Regions from separate parts of the Serratia rubidaea genome, predicted to be linked through region 3. Evidence: predicted binding sites of a transcription regulator. Region 3 holds the regulator's gene; each other region holds the start of a gene.
The links. Region 3 encodes sigma-54, which starts transcription at its own class of promoters, with help from an activator protein. Its sites were predicted from a motif close to GTTGGCACANNTTTCGCTNT; they were not measured.
Positions count from the first base shown of each region.

Region 1: glnA (glutamate--ammonia ligase) is a predicted target of sigma-54. The motif match lies at 2,419-2,438, and genes of this name have one in related genera.
Region 2: glnK (P-II family nitrogen regulator) is a predicted target of sigma-54. The motif match lies at 2,125-2,144, and genes of this name have one in related genera.

Region 1 covers NZ_CP065640.1:1,431,860-1,438,878, forward strand. Annotated here, with positions in the region: gene yihX (glucose-1-phosphatase) at 1-158, opposite strand, end outside; gene typA (ribosome-dependent GTPase TypA) at 324-2,147, opposite strand; gene glnA (glutamate--ammonia ligase) at 2,519-3,928, shown strand; gene glnL (nitrogen regulation protein NR(II)) at 4,188-5,237, shown strand; gene glnG (nitrogen regulation protein NR(I)) at 5,246-6,658, shown strand; gene I6G83_RS06690 (YshB family small membrane protein) at 6,771-6,893, shown strand; gene hemN (oxygen-independent coproporphyrinogen III oxidase) at 6,933-7,019, opposite strand, start outside.
Region 2 covers NZ_CP065640.1:2,619,860-2,626,878, forward strand. Annotated here, with positions in the region: gene I6G83_RS12165 (SmdA family multidrug ABC transporter permease/ATP-binding protein) at 1-154, shown strand, start outside; gene I6G83_RS12170 (SmdB family multidrug efflux ABC transporter permease/ATP-binding protein) at 147-1,925, shown strand; gene glnK (P-II family nitrogen regulator) at 2,193-2,531, shown strand; gene amtB (ammonium transporter AmtB) at 2,569-3,855, shown strand; gene tesB (acyl-CoA thioesterase II) at 3,922-4,785, opposite strand; gene I6G83_RS12190 (NAD(P)H-dependent oxidoreductase) at 5,058-5,654, shown strand; gene I6G83_RS12195 (LysR family transcriptional regulator) at 5,658-6,587, opposite strand; gene I6G83_RS12200 (YbaY family lipoprotein) at 6,797-7,019, shown strand, end outside.
Region 3 covers NZ_CP065640.1:949,975-956,993, forward strand. Annotated here, with positions in the region: gene kdsC (3-deoxy-manno-octulosonate-8-phosphatase KdsC) at 1-321, shown strand, start outside; gene lptC (LPS export ABC transporter periplasmic protein LptC) at 318-896, shown strand; gene lptA (lipopolysaccharide ABC transporter substrate-binding protein LptA) at 865-1,401, shown strand; gene lptB (LPS export ABC transporter ATP-binding protein) at 1,408-2,133, shown strand; gene rpoN (RNA polymerase factor sigma-54) at 2,185-3,618, shown strand; gene hpf (ribosome hibernation promoting factor) at 3,642-3,929, shown strand; gene ptsN (PTS IIA-like nitrogen regulatory protein PtsN) at 4,157-4,618, shown strand; gene rapZ (RNase adapter RapZ) at 4,746-5,600, shown strand; gene npr (PTS phosphocarrier protein NPr) at 5,597-5,869, shown strand; gene I6G83_RS04395 (hypothetical protein) at 5,894-6,334, opposite strand; partial or broken gene I6G83_RS04400 (hypothetical protein) at 6,351-7,019, opposite strand, start outside.

The sequences.
Region 1 (7,019 bases), 480 kb from region 3:
CTCACTTCCCCCCGCTCATGGCGCTGAAATACCTCACCCATGCTAAAGCGTTCCGCCAGCACCGCCAGCGGCGTGCCGCTCAGATTGCTCCATACGCCCAGCACACGTTTGAAATCGATATCGACGATCACGTTACCTAAATCAAAGATATACAGCATAGCCCTCTCCTGACGACCGGTGAGGTTTCACTGTAGCGGGAAAAGCAGAAGCTGAACAGATAAGGCGGAGAAAAGCGCATAGCGCGCCGCAGAAAAGGGAGAAAGCAGAAGAAAAAACTCAGGGCGCCCGACAGGCGCCCCAAGCAGTGCGTTCTAAATCAGCAGTTATGCTTCTTTAGAACCGCGGCTTGCACGTTTGCGATCGTTTTCCGTCAGGTGACGTTTACGAATACGCACGGACGTTGGCGTCACTTCAACCAGTTCGTCATCATCGATAAATTCCAGAGCCTGCTCCAGAGTCATCTTGATAGGCGGAACCAGCGTCGTCGCTTCGTCAGTACCGGAAGCACGCATGTTGGTCAGTTTCTTACCGGTCAGGCAGTTCACGGTCAGGTCGTTGGAGCGTGAGTGAATACCGATGATCTGGCCTTCATACACTTCCGCACCGTGGCCCAGGAACAGCTTGCCGCGATCTTGCAGACCATACAGGGCGAACGCTACCGCTTTACCCTGGCCGTTGGAGATCAGCACGCCGTTCTGACGCTGGCCGACTTCGCCCGGACGCAGATCGTCGTAGTGGCTGAAGGTGGAGTACAGCAGGCCGGTACCGGAGGTCATGGTCATGAACTCGTTACGGAAACCGATCAGGCCGCGGCTTGGGATCACGTAGTCAAGGCGCACGCGGCCTTTACCGTCCGGATCCATGTTTTTCATATCGCCCTTACGCTCACCCATCGCCTGCATCACAGAACCCTGATGCTGCTCTTCGATATCCAGCGTAACGTTCTCGAACGGCTCTTGTTTACGGCCATCGATTTCACGGAAGATAACTTTCGGACGGGAAACCGCCAGCTCGAAGCCTTCACGACGCATGTTTTCGATCAGCACCGACAGGTGCAGTTCACCACGGCCGGACACGCGGAACGCGTCGGCATCGTCGGTTTCTTCTACGCGCAGCGCCACGTTGTGCACCAGTTCCTTGTTCAGACGCTCAAGGATCTGACGAGAAGTCACGAACTTGCCTTCTTTACCGCAGAATGGCGAGGTGTTGACGTTGAAGAACATGCTGACGGTCGGCTCATCGACGGACAGCGCAGGCAGCGCTTCCACGTTAGCCGGATCGCAGATGGTGTCGGAGATGTTCAGCTCGCCCAGGCCGGTGATGGCGATGATGTCGCCCGCTTCCGCCAGGTCGCTGTCGATACGCTCCAGACCCAGGTGACCCAGCACTTTGCCCACTTTACCGTTGCGCGTCTTGCCTTCGCTGTCGATAACGGTGACCTGCTGGTTCGGCTTCACTTTACCGCGCTTGATACGGCCGATGCCGATCACGCCCAGGTAGTTGTTGTAGTCCAGCTGGGAGATCTGCATCTGCAGAGGGCCATCCAGATCCACTTCCGGCGCGGACACGTGGTCAACGATCGCCTGATACAGCGGCGTCATATCGTCGGCCATATCGGTATGATCGGTGCCGGCGATGCCGTTCAGCGCGGATGCATAGATGATAGGGAAATCCAGCTGCTCGTCGGTAGCGTCCAGGTTAACGAACAGGTCGAATACCTGATCGACAACCCAGTCAGGACGTGCGCCCGGACGGTCAACCTTGTTAATGACCACGATCGGCTTCAGACCATTTGCAAACGCTTTCTTGGTCACGAAACGGGTTTGCGGCATTGGGCCATCCATTGCATCCACAACCAGCAGCACCGAGTCGACCATTGACATCACACGCTCTACCTCGCCGCCGAAGTCGGCGTGTCCCGGGGTATCCACGATGTTGATGCGGTAGTCATTCCAATTAATGGCGGTGTTTTTTGCGAGGATGGTAATCCCACGCTCTTTCTCCAAATCGTTGGAGTCCATTACGCGCTCGGCGGCTTCCGCACGCTCTCCGAAGGTACCGGATTGTTGCAGCAGCTTGTCGACCAGAGTGGTTTTACCATGGTCAACGTGGGCAATAATGGCGATGTTACGCAAATTTTCGATCACAGCTTTGCCTCAGGCATTAGAAATAGCGCGCTATTGTACACGTATTAAGCGAGGGACTAAACAAGATCACAGCCATCTCTGATAAACAATGCTAATCAGGTTAGTTTGTGATCCCTTTCACGGTGCAAAACGTCACCTTTAGACGCACTTTGCACCACCATGGTGCCCTTCGCGGGGTTATTTGCACGATTATAGTGCAATGCATTCCTGTTGGTGCATACTCGGAATGGGGAAAAGCCGCCCAGAATGGCATAAGGCCGCCATTTTGAAACTTGGCACGCTTTTCGCTTTAGTCTACACAAGGTGAAAAAAAGCCAGTAGTAAAGATTCGTTCCACGACGACGACAATGATAAATCCGGGAGAGTTAAGTATGTCCGCTGAACACGTTTTGACGATGCTGAATGAGCATGAAGTGAAATTCGTAGACCTGCGTTTCACTGACACCAAGGGTAAAGAACAACACGTCACCATTCCTGCCCACCAGGTAAATGCCGACTTCTTCGAAGAAGGCAAAATGTTTGACGGTTCGTCGATCGGCGGTTGGAAAGGCATTAACGAATCTGACATGGTGCTGATGCCGGACGCCAGCAGCGCGGTATTGGATCCTTTCTACGAAGAGCCTACGCTGATTATTCGCTGCGACATTCTTGAGCCGGGCACCATGCAAGGCTATGACCGCGACCCGCGCTCTATCTCCAAACGTGCGGAAGACTTCCTGCGCTCTTCCGGCATTGCCGACACCGTGCTGTTCGGGCCGGAGCCTGAGTTCTTCCTGTTCGACGACATCCGCTTCGGCAGCAGCATCAGCGGTTCCCACGTGGCGATCGACGATATCGAAGCCGCCTGGAACTCCGGCACCAAATACGAAGGCGGCAACAAAGGCCACCGCCCGGGCGTCAAAGGGGGTTACTTCCCGGTGCCGCCGGTCGATTCTTCGCAGGACCTGCGTTCAACCATGTGTCTGACCATGGAAGAAATGGGTCTGGTGGTTGAAGCTCACCACCACGAAGTGGCAACCGCAGGTCAGAACGAAGTGGCGACCCGCTTCAACACCATGACCAAGAAGGCCGATGAAATCCAGATCTACAAATACGTGGTCCACAACGTGGCGCACGCATTCGGCAAAACCGCGACCTTTATGCCAAAACCGATGTTCGGCGATAACGGTTCCGGCATGCACTGCCACATGTCGCTGTCCAAGAACGGCACCAACCTGTTCGCCGGCGACAAATACGGCGGCCTGTCTGAAACCGCGCTGTTCTACATCGGCGGCGTAATCAAACACGCGAAAGCCATCAACGCCCTGGCCAACCCGACCACCAACTCTTACAAGCGTCTGGTTCCGGGTTATGAAGCGCCGGTTATGCTGGCCTACTCAGCGCGTAACCGCTCCGCATCCATCCGTATTCCGGTGGTTGCCAGCCCGAAAGCGCGCCGTATCGAAGCCCGCTTCCCGGATCCGGCGGCCAACCCATACCTGTGCTTCGCCGCACTGCTGATGGCCGGCCTGGACGGCATCATCAACAAGATCCACCCGGGCGACGCCATGGATAAAAACCTGTACGACCTGCCGCCGGAAGAAGAGGCTGAGATTCCAAAAGTGGCCGGTTCTCTGGACGAAGCGCTGGCGGCGCTGGACGAAGACCGCGAGTTCCTGACCCGCGGCGGCGTCTTCACCGACGACGCGATCGACGCCTACATCGCTCTGCGTAAAGAAGAGCTGGACCGCGTGCGCATGACGCCGCACCCGGTTGAATTCGAACTGTACTACAGCGTTTAAGCTTGACCAGCGCCGCCCCGCGCGGCGCCACCTAATTTTAGTTGTCGTTTTTTTGTTGCCGTGGAAACTTTTCAGCCCATCTTCGGATGGGTTTTTTTCTCCACACTCTTTTTCTGCAAATCCGCGCCATTCCGCAATTATCACGGATGGAGTAGGATGGATGCACCAAAACAGTGCAAAGCGTTCGCGCTTAGTCTGCCGGCTGACCGGGTTAGCAAATTCAACCCATGCGCCGCACCCTGGAAGATGAAGGGCATATATGACAACTGAACCACTGCCCGATGCGGGGCAGATCCTCAATTCCCTGATCAACAGCGTACTGCTGCTGGACGATCGGCTGGCGGTACATTACGCCAACCCCGCTGCGCAACAGCTGTTGGCGCAAAGCTCCCGTAAACTGTTTGGCACGCCGCTGCCCGACCTGCTCGGCTATTTTTCGCTGAACGTCGATCTGATGCGCGAAAGCCTGAATACCGGCCAGGGGTTTACCGATAACGAAGTCACGCTGGTGGTTGATGGCCGCGCGCATATTCTGTCGCTGACCGCACAGGCGCTGCCGGAAGGCTATATCCTGCTGGAGCTGGCGCCGATGGATAATCAGCGTCGCCTGAGTCAGGAACAGCTGCAGCATGCCCAGCAGGTCGCCGCGCGCGATCTGGTGCGCGGACTGGCGCACGAAATCAAAAATCCGCTCGGCGGGCTGCGCGGCGCAGCACAGCTGCTGGCCAAAGCCCTGCCCGACCCGGCCCTGACCGAATACACCAAGGTGATCATTGAGCAGGCCGACCGCCTGCGCAACCTGGTCGATCGCCTGCTGGGGCCGCAGCGGCCCGGTCAGCACATTACGCAAAGCATCCACCAGGTGGCGGAGCGGGTATGCCAGCTGGTGTCGCTGGAAAAACCGGAAAACGTCACGCTGGTGCGCGATTACGACCCCAGCCTGCCGGAGCTGGCGCACGATCCGGAACAAATTGAACAGGTGCTGTTGAATATTACCCGCAACGCGCTGCAGGCGCTGGGCGATACCGGCGGCACTATCCGGCTGCGCACCCGCACCGCGTTTCAAATCACTCTGCACGGCACGCGTTACCGCCTGGCGGCGCGCATTGATATTGAAGACGACGGCCCCGGCGTGCCGGCGCAGCTGCAGGATACGCTGTTCTACCCGATGGTTAGCGGCCGCGAAGGCGGCACCGGCCTGGGATTATCCATTGCCCGCAGTCTGATCGATCAGCACTGCGGCAAAATTGAATTTAACAGTTGGCCGGGACATACCGAATTTTCGGTTTACCTGCCTATTCGTCAGTGAGGTTTGCTATGCAACGAGGGATTGTCTGGATCGTCGATGATGACAGCTCCATCCGCTGGGTGCTTGAGCGCGCGCTGACCGGCGTCGGCATGCGTTGCGCAACGTTTGACAGCGGCAACGCCGTCCTGGAGGCGCTGTCTACGCAAACTCCCGACGTTTTACTGTCCGATATCCGCATGCCGGGCATGGACGGTCTGGCGCTGCTCAAACAGATTAAGCAGCGTCACCCGATGCTGCCGGTGATCATTATGACCGCCCACTCGGATCTGGACGCTGCGGTCAGCGCCTATCAGCAAGGGGCGTTCGACTACCTGCCGAAGCCGTTCGACATTGATGAGGCCGTCGCGCTGGTCGAACGCGCCATCAGCCACTATCAGGAGCAGCAACAGCCGGCGCGCAGCCAGCCCGCCAGCAGCCCGACCGCCGACATTATCGGCGAAGCGCCGGCGATGCAGGACGTCTTTCGCATCATCGGCCGCCTGTCGCGCTCATCCATCAGCGTGTTGATCAACGGTGAGTCCGGCACCGGTAAAGAGCTGGTGGCGCATGCGCTGCATCGCCACAGCCCGCGCGCCAAATCGCCGTTTATCGCCCTGAATATGGCGGCTATCCCCAAGGATCTGATCGAATCCGAGCTGTTCGGCCATGAAAAAGGCGCGTTTACCGGCGCCAACCAAATCCGTCAGGGCCGTTTTGAACAGGCCGACGGCGGCACGCTGTTCCTGGATGAAATTGGCGATATGCCTCTGGACGTGCAGACCCGTTTACTGCGCGTGTTGGCGGATGGCCAATTCTATCGGGTCGGCGGCTACGCGCCGGTGAAAGTGGACGTGCGCATTATCGCCGCCACCCACCAGAACCTGGAGCAGCGGGTGCAGGAAGGCAAATTCCGCGAGGATCTGTTCCACCGTCTGAACGTGATTCGCGTTCACCTGCCGCCGCTGCGCGAGCGTCGGGAAGACATCCCGCGGCTGGCGCGCTACTTCCTGCAGGTGGCCGCCAAGGAACTGGGGGTCGAAGCCAAAAACCTGCACCCGGAAACCGAAACCGCGCTGACGCGCCTGCCGTGGCCCGGCAACGTGCGCCAGTTGGAAAATACCTGCCGCTGGCTGACGGTGATGGCCGCCGGTCAGGAAGTGTTGATTCAGGATCTGCCCACCGAATTGTTTGAAGCCTCGCCGCCGGAGAGCGGCGCGCCGGCCGGCGCCGGCAACTGGGCGACGCTGCTGGCGCAGTGGGCCGAAAGCGCGCTGCGTTCCGGTCATCAAAACCTGCTCTCGGAGGCGCAGCCGGAAATGGAACGCACCCTGCTGACCACGGCGCTGCGCCATACGCAAGGGCATAAACAGGAGGCCGCGCGCCTGCTGGGCTGGGGCAGAAATACCCTGACGCGCAAGCTGAAAGAGCTGGGCATGGAGTAAACGGCGCGCCCAATGCTGAAAACCTCGTTGGGCGCACAAAAAAACAGCAACTTCAGACTTTACAGTAAACTAACTCGCAGTATGATCGGGTCGAAAAAACCCGGAGGTCGCCATGCTGGATTCTCTTATCGCGTTTATTGCGCAAGGTGCGGACGTCAGCGCTGCTGCCGGCCATACGCCGCAGGCCGCCGTTGCCGCCGTGCTGTGCGCCGCCCTGATTAACTTCTTCAGTTAAGGCCACGGCCGCCGGCAGTGCGGCCGTGGCGGGACACCGTCAGATCACGCGGGAAAACTGCTGCGCACGCGCCTGTTTGCGCAAATAGATATCAAAACACATACAGATATTGCGTATCAGCAGGCG
Region 2 (7,019 bases), 1.7 Mb from region 3:
GGTCCTGCAGCACGGCAGCGTGGCGCAGCGCGGCCAGCACGCCGTACTGGCGTCGCAGCCGGGCTGGTATCGCGATATGTATCGCTATCAGCAGTTGGAGGCCGCGCTGGATGAGGCGCCGGAAATCGGCGTGGAGATGTTAACCAATGAGTAAAGTTCAGAAGCTGTGGCCGACGCTGAAACGGCTGCTGGCTTACGGCTCGCCGTATCGCAAACCGCTGGGGCTGGCGGTGCTGATGCTGTGGGTGGCGGCGGCGGCGGAAGTGGCCGGCCCGGTCCTTATCAGCTACTTTATCGACAACTACGTTGCCAAAGGGCAGCTGCCGCTGATGATCGTCTGCGGGTTAGCGGGCGCTTACGTCCTGCTGGAGATGCTGGCGGCGGCGCTGCATTACTTTCAGGCGCTGCTGTTTAATCGCGCGGCGGTCGGCGTGGTGCAGCGTCTGCGCACCGACGTGATGGATGCCGCGCTGCGCCAGCCGCTCAGCGCGTTCGACACCCAGCCGGTCGGCCAGCTGATCTCCCGCGTCACCAATGACACCGAGGTGATCAAGGATCTGTACGTGATGGTGGTGTCCACCGTGCTGAAAAGCGCGGCGCTGATCGGCGCGATGCTGGTGGCGATGTTCAGTCTCGACTGGCGCATGGCGCTGGTGGCGATCTGCATCTTCCCGGCGGTATTGCTGGTGATGGCGATTTACCAGTATTACAGCACGCCGATTGTGCGGCGGGTGCGCAGCTATCTGGCGGATATCAACGACGGTTTTAACGAAGTGATTAACGGCATGGGGGTGATCCAGCAGTTCCGCCAGCAGGTGCGTTTTGGCGAGCGGATGAGCAACGCCAGCTGGTCGCACTATACCGCCCGCATGCAGACGCTGCGGCTGGACGGCTTCTTGCTGCGGCCGCTGCTGAGCCTGTTCTCCGCCCTGGTGTTATGCGGGCTGCTGATGCTGTTCGGCTTTAGCGCCGAGGGCAGCATCGGCGTCGGGGTGCTGTACGCCTTTATCAACTACCTGGGCCGGCTGAATGAGCCGCTGATTGAGCTGACCTCGCAGCAGTCGATTCTGCAGCAGGCGGTGGTGGCCGGCGAGCGTATCTTTGAGCTGATGGATCGCAGCCAGCAGCGCTATGGCGCCGATGAGCGCCCGCTGCAGAGCGGCCGCATCGATATCGATAACCTGAGCTTTGCCTACCGTGCGGATAAGAAGGTACTGCAAAATATTCAGCTCAGCGTGCCGTCGCGCGGCTTTGTGGCGCTGGTCGGCCATACCGGCAGCGGCAAGAGCACCCTGGCCAACCTGCTGATGGGCTACTACCCGGTGAGCGAAGGCGAGATTCGCCTGGATGGCCGGCCGCTGTCCAACCTGTCGCACCGTACGCTGCGACAGGGGATCGCCATGGTGCAGCAGGATCCGGTGGTGATTGCCGAGTCGGTGCTGGCTAACGTGACGCTGGGGCGCACTATCAGCGAAGAGGCGGTGTGGCAGGCGCTGGAGACGGTGCAGTTGGCGGAGCTGGTGCGCGGCTTCCCGCAGGGGATCCATACCCGGCTGGGTGAGCAGGGCAATAACCTGTCGGTCGGCCAGAAACAGCTGCTGGCGATGGCGCGCGTATTGGTGCAGGCGCCGCAGATCCTGATTCTGGATGAGGCGACCGCCAATATTGATTCCGGTACCGAACAGGCGATTCAGCATGCGTTGCGGGCGATTCGCGAGCACACCACGCTGGTGGTGATCGCCCACCGTTTATCGACCATCGTCGATGCCGATACCATTCTGGTGCTGCACCGCGGCCATGCGTTGGAGCAGGGCAACCATCGGCAGCTGTTGGCGCAGCAGGGCCGCTATTACCAGATGTATCAGCTGCAGCTGGCGGGCGAAGAGCTGGCGGCGGCAACCCGCGAAGACGACCAGCCGGCCTGAATCTCCCGGTGCGTTTCCCGGCGTAGCCGCAGGGGAACGCACCACGATCAGGCAGCGCTGGCGGTTGTATGCCGTGCTTTGCACCTTTATGCGCCAACGCGCACCATCGTGGTGCGCAAAAAACGATCGATTCTCTCCTCTCTCCCTGCCGCCGTCGTCGGCAGCCGTTTCCTCCGCTGCGTTTTTTCCTAACACAACTTATGGCACAGCCTTTGCTTTACCCAGTGATACCAGGGGTGAGTTTGGGTTTAATTGTGGAGGGGCAATATGAAGCTGGTTACCGTGGTAATCAAACCATTCAAGTTGGAGGACGTGCGTGAAGCCCTATCCTCAGTAGGCATTCAGGGGCTGACCGTCACCGAAGTCAAAGGGTTTGGCCGCCAGAAAGGGCATGCCGAGCTGTACCGCGGCGCCGAATACAGCGTCAATTTTTTACCCAAAGTCAAAATCGATATTGCCATTGCCGACGATCAATTGGATGAGGTGGTTGATGTGATTAGCAAGGCCGCCTACACCGGCAAAATTGGCGACGGCAAAATTTTTGTGGCTGAACTGCAACGCGTGATTCGCATACGTACCGGCGAAACCGATGAAGCCGCGCTGTAAATACCGACTCAGCGACTGAAATGGGGATGAGACAATAATGAAAAAACGTTTATCCATGTTGGGCCTGAGCGCGGCAGCCTTGTCGCCCTCTCTGGCTCAGGCGGCTCCGGCGGCCCTCGATAAGGCCGATAACGCCTTTATGATGATTTGCACCGCATTGGTGCTGTTTATGACTTTACCAGGTATCGCATTATTCTATGGTGGCTTGCTGCGCGGTAAGAATGTGCTGTCGATGCTCACTCAGGTGATGGTGACCTTTGCGCTGGTGTGCGTACTGTGGGTGCTGTATGGCTACAGTCTGGCGTTCAGCGAGGGCAATGCGTTTTACGGCGGCTTCGGCACCGCAATGTTGAAAGGCATCGGCATTGACAGCATTACCGGCTCCTATAGCCAGCTGGTGCACGTGGCGTTCCAGTGCTCCTTCGCCTGTATTACCGTGGCGCTGGTGGTCGGCGGGTTTGCCGAGCGCATCCGCTTTTCCGCGGTGATTATTTTTGCGGCGATCTGGTTCACCCTCTCTTATCTGCCGATTGCCCATATGGTGTGGGGCGGCGGCTTCCTGGCGGCCGACGGCGCGCTGGATTTTGCCGGCGGCACGGTGGTGCATATTAACGCCGCCAGCGCCGGCCTGATCGGCGCCTATCTGCTGGGCAAGCGCGCGGGCTTTGGCAAGGAGGCGTTCAAACCGCACAACCTGCCGATGGTCTTTACCGGTACTTCGATTCTGTATATCGGCTGGTTCGGCTTTAACGCCGGTTCCGCCGGCGAGGCCAACGGCGTTGCCGCATTAGCTTTCCTGAACACGGTGGTCGCCACCGCCGGCGCCATCCTCTCCTGGGTGTTTGCCGAATGGCTGGTGCGCGGTAAACCGTCGCTGCTGGGCGCCTGCTCCGGCTGTATTGCCGGGCTGGTTGCCGTTACGCCGGCCGCGGGTACCGTCGGCGTCGGCGGCGCGCTGATTATCGGCCTGGTCGGCGGGATCGCCGGCCTGTGGGGCGTGGTGACGCTGAAGAAATGGCTGAATGTGGATGATACCTGCGACGTATTCGGCGTACACGGCGTGTGCGGCATCGTCGGCTGTCTGCTGACCGGGGTGTTCACCGCCTCGTCACTGGGCGGTTCCGGTTATGCGGAAGGCGTCACCATGGGACATCAGGTGTGGATCCAGCTGCTCAGCGTGATCATTACGCTGATCTGGTCCAGCGTCGCCGCGTTTATCGCCTTCAAGATTGCCGGCGTGCTGGTGGGGCTGCGCGTACCGGAAGAGCAGGAGCGCGAAGGGCTGGATATCAACAGCCATGGCGAGAGCGCCTACAACCAGTAAATCGATAATAAAATAGTGATGAAGCAAAAAAGGCGATGGAAACATCGCCTTTTTTTGTGGCCGGCGTTATGCCGTATGGCGGCGCATGACCCCTTCCTGCACCGTGCTGGCGACCAGCACGCCGTCGCGGGTATAGAACTGCCCGCGCACAAAGCCGCGCGCGCCGGACGCCGAGGTGCTTTCCACCGCGTAGAGCAGCCAGTCGTCCATGCGGAACGGACGGTGGAACCACATGGAGTGGTCGATGGTCGCCACCTGCATGCCCGGCTCCAGGAAGCCGACGCCGTGCGGCTGCAGCGCCGTCGGCAGGAAGTTCAGATCGGAGGCATAGCCCAGCAGATACTGGTGAATGCGCGCGTCGTCCGGCATGGCGCCGTTAGCGCGCAGCCAGACGTAGCGATACGGCTCGTCCACCTTGCCCTGCAGCGGGTTATGGAATTTAACCGGGCGTACTTCCAGCGGTTTCTGACAGATAAATTTATCGCGCACTTTCTCCGGCAGCATATGCGCCAGCTGCTGGGCGATTTCTGATTCGGACATCAGACCTTCCGGCGGCGGCACGTCGGGCATGGTGTTCTGGTGTTCAAAACCCGCTTCCGGGCTTTGGAACGAGGCGGTCATATAGAAGATAGGCTTGCCGTTCTGGATAGCGCTGACCCGGCGGGCGCTGAAACTGTTGCCGTCGCGCAGCGTTTCGACGTCGTAAACGATCGGCTTGCTGCTGTCGCCCGGACGCAGAAAGTAGCTGTGGAACGAGTGCACGCTGCGCTCGGCCGGCACCGTATCTTTGGCGGCGTAGAGCGCCTGGCCGACGACCTGACCGCCGAATACCTGACGCAGGCCCAGATCCTCGCTTTGCCCGCGGAACAGGCCCTCTTCGATTTTTTCCAACTTGAGCAGCTCAAGAAGGTTGTTCAATGCCTGGCTCATAAAAGATGATCCTTCTAATAATTGTTTTGTGTAGTGTGCGGAAGATCACGTTAAGTCGTCAACAGGCTAAATCTAACCGCCATCGTTCTAGTATGAACTTCGCGCGGCGAGTCGCAAAGCGATTCCCGGTAATCGCAAATTGTTGCCTTTTAGGCACCATTGTCGTGCTGTTATATCAACAATGTTTCCATTATTTCGGTGTTAGCCTAGCGCTATGGAGGCCTGCGCCGTACGGCGCGCAGCCGTGAGAGACAATAAATTCGGGAAATATGATGAGTAAATTACTGGTGCTTAAATCCAGCATTATGGGGGACGCCTCCCAGAGCAACGCGCTGATTGATGACTTTCTGGCGGCGCGGCGGGCAAAGGGGCTGGATGACGAGATTATCGAACATGACCTGACGGCCCTGGAGTTACCGGTGTTGGACGGTGAACTGTTCGCCGCCCTGCGCGGCGCCCAGCCGATTGGCGAGCGGGCGCAGCGGGTGGTGACGCTATCCGACCGGCTGATTGCCGAGCTGAAAGCGAGCGATCTGCTGCTGATTGGCGCGCCGATGTATAACCTGAATGTGCCGACGCAGCTGAAAAACTGGTTCGATCTGGTGACCCGCGCCGGTATGACCTTCAACTATACCGCTCATTATCCGGTGGGGTTGGTTGCAGAGGTGAAGGCGATCGTCGTCAGTTCGCGCGGCGGGGTGCATGTCGGCCAGTTGACGGATGCGGTGACGCCGTATCTGCGCGGCGTGCTGGGGCTGATTGGCGTGAACGATGTCGAGTTTATTTATGCGGAGGGGCTGGATGCCAGACCGCATGGCCGGGCGCAGGGGATCGCGCAGGCGCAGACCACTATTGCGCAGCTGGCGTAAGCGTTACGCATCCGGCGACGGGGCTTCCGCCGCCGCCATTCTGGCGGGCAGCTCGCTGATCAGGCGATCAACCGCCACTCTGACCTTGAGCGGCAGCCGTGCGTTGCGCGGCCAGACGGCATAAACCGGCCAGCTGCCGCCGTCGTTTGCCGTCAGAATGGCCTGCAGCGCGCCGGTACTTAACGCATCGCGCACCAGCCAGTAGGGCAGCCAGGCAATGCCGCAGCCGGCGAGCGCGGCATCTTTGATCGCCTGCATATCATCCATCATCAGTTTCGCCTGCGGCGTGATTTCCAGCACCTTTCCCTGCGCGCTGCCGATGCGCCATTTCTGCAGCCGGCCGGCGCGGGTATAGGCAATGGCGGCGTGTTGCTCAAGATCCTGCGCTGATGTTGGTTCGCCGGCCCGCGCCAGATAGGCGGGCGCGGCGCAGAACACCATGCTGTGCGCCGCCAACCGGCGGGCGATCAGGCTGCTGCTGTCGGCCAGCTCGCCGATGCGGATCGCCAGATCGAACCCTTCTTCCGCCAGATCGACCACCCGATCGCTGAACGCCATATCCAGCCGCAGCCCGGGATGCTGCTGCGCCAGCGTGGTCAGCAGCGGCGCGATGCAGAGGTGGCCGAACAGTACCGGCATCGACACCCGCAGACGTCCGCTGAGCTGCAGGCCATCGCCGGCCAGCAGATCTTCCGCCTGCTGGATCTCGTTAACGGCGCGCCGACAGTGCTCGTAATACAGCATGCCCTGCTCGGTCAGGCTCTGGCTGCGGGTGGTGCGGTTAAACAGGGTGACGCCCAGGCGGGTCTCCAGCCGGGCGATGGTTTTGGTGACGGCGGAACGCGTCAGGTAGAGATTTTCCGCGGCGCGCGAGAAGCTGCCGGCTTCAGCGGCGGCCAGAAAAACCGGAATGCTGTTCATATCACTTTTCATCGCGTTCGTACCGGCTGGTGATCGTTGCGGGCAATAGTACAACCCCGTTTTCCTGCTGTCAGTGTCAATGTGCGTGCGCGTACGGCCCACCGTTGCGCCGGCTGATTAATCGGCAGACGGGTGGGAATGTCTCAGAGTTTTGTGCTAGGTTTAAGAGGTAAGACGGCGTAAGCCGCCAATTTGTTGATAATAAAGAAGGAGACAGCTCGATGAAATTCTGGCAAATCCTTGCTGGGGCCGCTGCCGTGACGCTGGCCGGCTGCGCCCAGAATGGCGTAGATGCCCCGACATCGGCAGCAGGAAGCCCGGCGACCGCACAGCAAATGCAGGTGACCGGTCCTGCGGTGACGGGGACGGTGAATATCGCCCAGCGCATCGCGTTGCCGCCGCATGCGGTGCTGACGGTCACGCTGTCCGATGCCTCGCTGGCGG
Region 3 (7,019 bases):
CTGGAAGACCGGGCAAAAACCCTGGGCATCAGCTATCTGTATCAGGGCCAGTCCGATAAGCTTTTGGCCTTCCGTGAACTGTTGGATACACTGTCGCTGTCGGCAGATCAGGTGGCCTATATCGGCGACGATCTGATCGACTGGCCGGTGATGGCGCAGGTCGGCCTGGCGGTAGCGGTGGCGGACGCCCACCCGCTGCTGACGCCGCGCGCCCACTACGTCACCCGCATCGCCGGCGGACGCGGCGCGGTGCGCGAACTGTGCGACATTATTCTTTTGGCTCAGAACAAGCTGGAGGACGCCAAAGGGCTGTCGATATGAGCAAAACCAAACGCTGGATCACCATTATACTGGCGCTGATCGTTCTGGCCCTGATCGGCTGGAATATGGCGGATTACGATGACGAACCGACGGCCGGGCCGGTAAACTCGGCGGACCCGACTTACCAGAGCCAGCAAACGGTCACCGTCGTCTATAACCCGGCCGGTAAATTAAACTATAAGCTGGTGGCGGAAAGCGCCAAGTACTATACCGCCGAAGAGCTGAGCTGGTTTACCCAGCCGGTGATGACGCTGTTTAACGAAAACGCCGTCGCCACCTGGTCGGTACGTTCCGACCGCGCCAAGCTGACTAAAGACCGCATGCTGTATCTGTACGGTCACGTTGAGGTGAACAGCCTGACCACCACCTCACAACTGGAAAAAATCAAAACGGACAACGCTCAGGTTAATCTGGTGACCCAGGATGTGTCCTCCGATGACGAAGTAACGCTGTACGGCGCGAATTTTAATTCTAACGGCATGAAAATGCGTGGGAACCTGCGGGACAAAACCGCTGAGCTGATTGATAAGGTTAAGACCAACTATGAAATTCAAACACAAAAAACCACTCCGTAGTCTGTTGATCGGCAGCCTGGTTTTGGCCGCCAGCGCCCCCGCCTGGGCGCTGAAATCTGACGCCAATCAGCCGGTGAGCATCGACTCGCTGAACCAGTCTCTGGATATGCAGAGCAACGTCAGCACCTTTACCGGCAATGTGGTGATCAAACAGGGCACCATCGAGATTAAGGCCGATAAAGTGGTGGTCACCCGTCCGGGCGGCGATCAGAACAAAACCTATATCGAAGCCTTCGGTAAGCCGGTAACCTTCTACCAGATGCAGGACAACGGCAAACCGGTAAAAGGACATTCGCTGAAGGTGCGTTACGACGTGGCGCCGCAGCTGGTGACCCTGACCGGCGACGCCTATCTGGAGCAGCTCGACAGCAACGTGAAGGGCGAGCGCATCACCTATCTGGTGCAGCAGCAGCAAATGCAGGCATACGGCGACAAGGGCAAACGCGTGAAGACCGTGCTGGTGCCGTCGCAGTTGCAGGACAAAAACGGTCAGAAGAGTAACTAATCACTTATGGCAACACTCATCGCAGAAAATCTGGCGAAAGCCTACAAGGGCCGTAAAGTCGTTGAAGACGTCAGCCTGAAAGTGAACTCCGGCGAAATCGTCGGGTTGCTGGGGCCGAACGGCGCGGGTAAAACCACCACCTTCTACATGGTGGTCGGCATCGTGCAGCGCGACGCCGGACGCATCGTCATCGATGACGAAGACATCAGCATCCTGCCGCTGCACGCGCGCGCGCGCCGCGGCATTGGCTATCTGCCGCAGGAAGCCTCAATCTTCCGTCGCCTGAGCGTCTACGACAACCTGATGGCGGTGCTGGAAATCCGCGACGATCTGAGCAGCGAACAACGCGCCGACCGGGCCAACGAGCTGATGGAAGAGTTCCATATCACCCATCTGCGCGACAGCCTGGGCCAGGCGCTGTCCGGCGGTGAACGCCGCCGCGTCGAAATTGCCCGCGCGCTGGCCGCCAACCCAAAATTCATCCTGTTGGACGAACCGTTCGCCGGGGTTGACCCGATTTCCGTTATCGATATTAAAAAAATCATCGAGCACCTGCGCGACAGCGGCCTGGGCGTGCTGATCACCGACCATAACGTGCGTGAAACGCTGGACGTCTGTGAACGCGCCTATATCGTCAGCCAGGGGCAGCTGATCGCCCACGGCACGCCGGAAGAGATTCTGAGCGATGAACAGGTGAAACGCGTTTATCTGGGCGAAGAATTCCGCCTGTAATGCCCTGCGTCAGCGATACGCAGCGGTTAACGGAAAAATAGAAAGAACATTATGAAGCAAGGTTTGCAACTCAGGCTCAGCCAACAATTGGCGATGACTCCCCAGCTGCAGCAGGCGATCCGTCTGCTGCAGCTGTCTACGCTTGAGCTTCAGCAAGAGATCCAACTGGCGTTAGAGAGCAACCCGCTGCTTGAGCAAACCGACCCGCACGACGAGATCGACGCGCAAGAAAGCGCCGACACCGAAGGTCTGGATACCCGCGAAGCGCTGGAGCAGAAGGATATGCCGGACGAACTGCCGCTGGACGCCACCTGGGATGAAATCTACACCGCCGGCACGCCATCGGGCACCGGCACCGATTACCGCGATGACGAACTGCCGGTCTACCAGGGGGAAACCACCCAGACGCTGCAGGATTACCTGATGTGGCAGGTGGATCTGACGCCGTTTTCCGATACCGACGCCGCCATCGCCACCTCGATCGTCGACGCCGTCGACGACACCGGCTATCTCACCGTGTCGTTGGAAGATATTCTGGAAAGCGTCGGCGACGCAGACGTCACGCTGGAAGAAGTGGAGGCGGTGCTCAAGCGGGTGCAGCGTTTCGACCCGATCGGCGTCGCGGCGCGCGATCTGCGCGACTGTCTGCTGATCCAGCTGTCCCAATACGCCAAAGAAACGCCTTTCCTCGCCGAAGCCCGGCTGATCATCAGCGACCATCTGGATCTGCTGGCCAACCACGACTTTCGCAGCCTGATGCGATCAACCCGGCTAAAAGAAGATACACTGAAAGAAGCGATGCTGCTGATTCAGTCGCTCGACCCGCGCCCGGGGCAATCTATCAATACCGGCGAGTCGGAATATGTCATTCCCGACGTGCTGGTGCGCAAGGTGCACAACCGCTGGACGGTCGAACTGAATGCCGACAGCATTCCGCGTCTGAAGATCAACCAGCACTATGCCGCACTGGGCAACAGCTCGCGTAACGAAGCCGACGGCCAGTTTATCCGCAGTAACCTGCAGGAAGCGAAATGGCTGATCAAAAGCCTGGAAAGCCGTAACGATACGCTGTTGAAGGTGACGCGCTGCATCGTCGAGCAGCAGGAGGCGTTCTTTGAACAAGGTGAAGAGTTTATGAAGCCCATGGTGCTGGCGGATATCGCCCAGGCCGTGGAGATGCATGAATCGACGATTTCACGCGTGACCACGCAGAAATTCCTGCACAGCCCGCGCGGCATCTTCGAACTGAAATATTTCTTCTCCAGCCACGTCAACACCGACAGCGGCGGCGAGGCATCCTCCACGGCGATCCGCGCGCTGGTGAAGAAATTAATCGCGGCGGAAAACCCCGCCAAACCGCTTAGCGACAGTAAACTGGCCACCCTGCTTGCCGATCAGGGCATCATGGTGGCGCGGCGCACCGTCGCCAAGTACCGAGAGTCTTTGTCCATCCCGCCGTCGAACCAGCGTAAACAGTTGGTTTGACCTCAATAGAGAAGGAAGACATTATGCAGCTCAACATTACCGGACACCACATCGACATCACCGAGCCGTTGCGTGAGTTCGTCAATACCAAGTTCGCCAAGCTCGAACAGTATTTCGACCGCATTAACCAGGTTTATGTCGTGCTCACCGTGGAAAAAGTGCAGCAGATTGCGGAAGCAACGGTGCACGTGAATGGAGGCGAGTTGCACGCCACCTCGGAAAAAGAAGATATGTATGCTGCAATTGACTGCCTGATTGATAAACTGGCGCGGCAATTGAACAAACATAAAGACAAATTGAAGCAACACTGACAATCTGGGCCGCTACCGTCCGCGGCAGCGGCCCGCACGTAGCCTTCGTGCTACCGGGCTGCCATCGGCGCGTTATTCCGCGGAATAACGCGCCGATAAGCCATCAGGGTTTAACAGACGAAAAATCGCCTCGTTAAGCAACGACGTCGCACAGCGTTTGGCGGCAGAACACCGCCGCCAAACCAGCGCTAAGCAAGCTTAAGCGTGTGATTTTAAGTGAAGATGAGATGAACGACGAAATAATGCAATTAAGCTCGGTGCTCAACATCGAGTGCACCAGAAGCTCGGTACACTGCAACAGCAAGAAACGCGCTCTGGAAATTATCAGCGAACTGGCAGCCAAACAGCTCAACCTGCCGCCGCAGGTGGTGTTTGACGCGGTTCTCACCCGTGAACGCATGGGCAGTACCGGTATCGGCAACGGTATCGCGATCCCTCATGGCAAGCTGGAAGAGGACACACTGCGGGCCGTTGGCGTGTTTATCCGTCTCGACCAACCTATCGCCTTCGACGCCATCGACAACCAGCCGGTCGACCTGCTGTTTGCCCTGCTGGTGCCGGCCGACCAGTGCAAGACCCATCTGCACACGCTGTCGCTGGTTGCCAAGCGTCTGGCCGATAAAACCGTCTGCCGCCGCCTGCGCGCCGCGCAGAGCGACGAAGAACTTTATCAGATCATTACGGAATAAGCGGTTGCCGGCGTGACTTCCGCCGGCGATAACGATACTGTTTGTCTGTCATGGATCCCGGCCGTCGCCGGGCTTATATTTCCAACGGCGGCATAAACGCCGCTGAGATGCCAGGGGGAGTTGCCACATGGTGCTGATGATTGTCAGCGGCCGTTCCGGTTCAGGGAAATCCGTCGCCTTGCGGGCGCTGGAAGATATGGGTTTTTACTGCGTTGATAACCTGCCCGTGGTGCTGCTGCCGGAGCTGGCCAAAACGCTGGCGGAACGCAACAGCTCCGCGGCGGTCAGCATCGACGTGCGTAATATGCCGGAGTCACCGGAAGTGTTCGAATATGCGATGACGCAACTGCCGGACAGCTTCTCCCCGCAACTGCTGTTCCTGGACGCCGACCGCAATACGCTGATCCGCCGTTACAGCGACACCCGCCGCCTGCACCCGCTGTCGAGCAAAAACCTGTCGCTGGAAAGCGCCATCGATGAAGAGAGCGACCTGCTGGAGCCGCTGCGCTCGCGCGCCGATCTGATTATCGACACCTCCGAAATGTCGGTGCATGAGCTGGCGGAGATGCTGCGCACCCGCCTGCTGGGCAAACGCGAACGCGAGCTGACCATGGTGTTTGAGTCCTTCGGCTTCAAACACGGCATTCCCATCGATGCCGATTACGTGTTCGACGTCCGCTTCCTGCCGAACCCGCACTGGGATCCGAAGCTGCGCCCGATGACCGGCCTGGACAAGCCGGTGGCGTCGTTCCTGGATCGCCATACCGAAGTGCATAACTTTATCTACCAGACGCGCAGCTACCTGGAACAATGGCTGCCGATGCTGGAAACCAACAACCGCAGCTATCTGACGGTCGCCATCGGCTGTACCGGCGGTAAACACCGTTCGGTGTACGTGGCCGAACAGCTGGCGGACTATTTCCGCTCGCGCGGCAAGAACGTGCAGTCGCGCCACCGCACGCTGGAAAAACGCAAGCAATGACCATCAAACAAACGGTAGAAATCAAGAACCGGCTGGGCATGCACGCCCGCCCGGCGATGAAGCTGTTTGAACTGGTGCAGAGCTTTGACGCCGAAGTGATTCTGCGTAACGACAGCGGCACCGAAGCCGAGGCCAGCAGCGTGATTGCGCTGCTGATGCTGGACTCCGCCCAGGGCCGGCATATTGAAGTCGAAGCCAGCGGACCGCAGGCCCAGCAGGCGCTGGATGCGGTGATCGCGCTGTTTAATTCCGGCTTCGACGAAGATTAAGCGTCGGACGCGCCTTTGGATCGTTTACCCGGAATATGCCGCATATCCGGGTACAACAGCCCTTAACAGGCTGTCTAACAAAATGAAGAGCGATCCAGAGATGATGATCGACAGCTCGATGATATGCAGCATGTAATACTTTTTTATCCAGACGATCAGCTCATTCGGCAACGTGTTGAAATAGTCATATGACTCGGCGGGGAGCCGATAACCTTTCTTACCTGGCCCAATCTTTTTCCCTAGTAACACCTGCCTCATAAATCTCACCAGTAAAAAGCTGGTGAAAAAACCGCCATGATAAAAAACGGTATAAACATCAGGCATCGGCAGAGCGCGGGACAGGTAGCCCGATACGATTGTTTCGTATTTCTTTTTCGTTACGCCGAAGTACAGCATGATAAATATAAAAAAACCAATGCCCGAAAATACCAGCACCGAGCCAATCAACATCAAATAAAAGCTCATCACGCCCTATCCTCTGTTACTTTAAAAGCATGTCTGCAACAAAAGCTCCACCTTTCTCACCGATATATTCCCCTGCGCCACCACCTGCCAAACCGCCTGCCGTACCACCGATAATCGCACAGGCCAACCCGGCCGCCCCTCCTGCTGGAGCGCTGATAATCCCCAATGCCGTACAAACTCCAACACCAACCAAGCTTCCCAGGGCTCCGCCATATATTCCTCCGACAGTGCCCGCACCAAAAGCACCATACCCTGTTAACGCCACCCGCGTACATTCCTTCTCACGACCAAGGGTACAAGCATGATAAATATCATTGGTCGTGCTGGTTCCGGAGAGCGCTATACCAATCCAGCCCGCACCTTTCATAAACTTTACCGCCTTACCGGCGCCCTCGAGGTAGCTCGAGTAGCCTTTTATTGCCCCAACGCCCACCGTTGACCACTCATGCACGATGGAACGGCTGGAGAGGTTCAGCGCACGCTTGATGCTCTCATAGGGACGCAGGTTAAGGATGTTGCGCGTGAGCCGGCTAAAAATCGGTTTATCCAGCAGGATTTTCAACTCATTAAACAGCCGCTGCCTTTCAACAAAAAACTGCTGGCCAATCAGCGTCCCCTGAGTCCGGAACTGATTTTGGTAGCTGGCCTCGATCTGTTTAAGGAGTTTTTCGATGCGCATAAAATA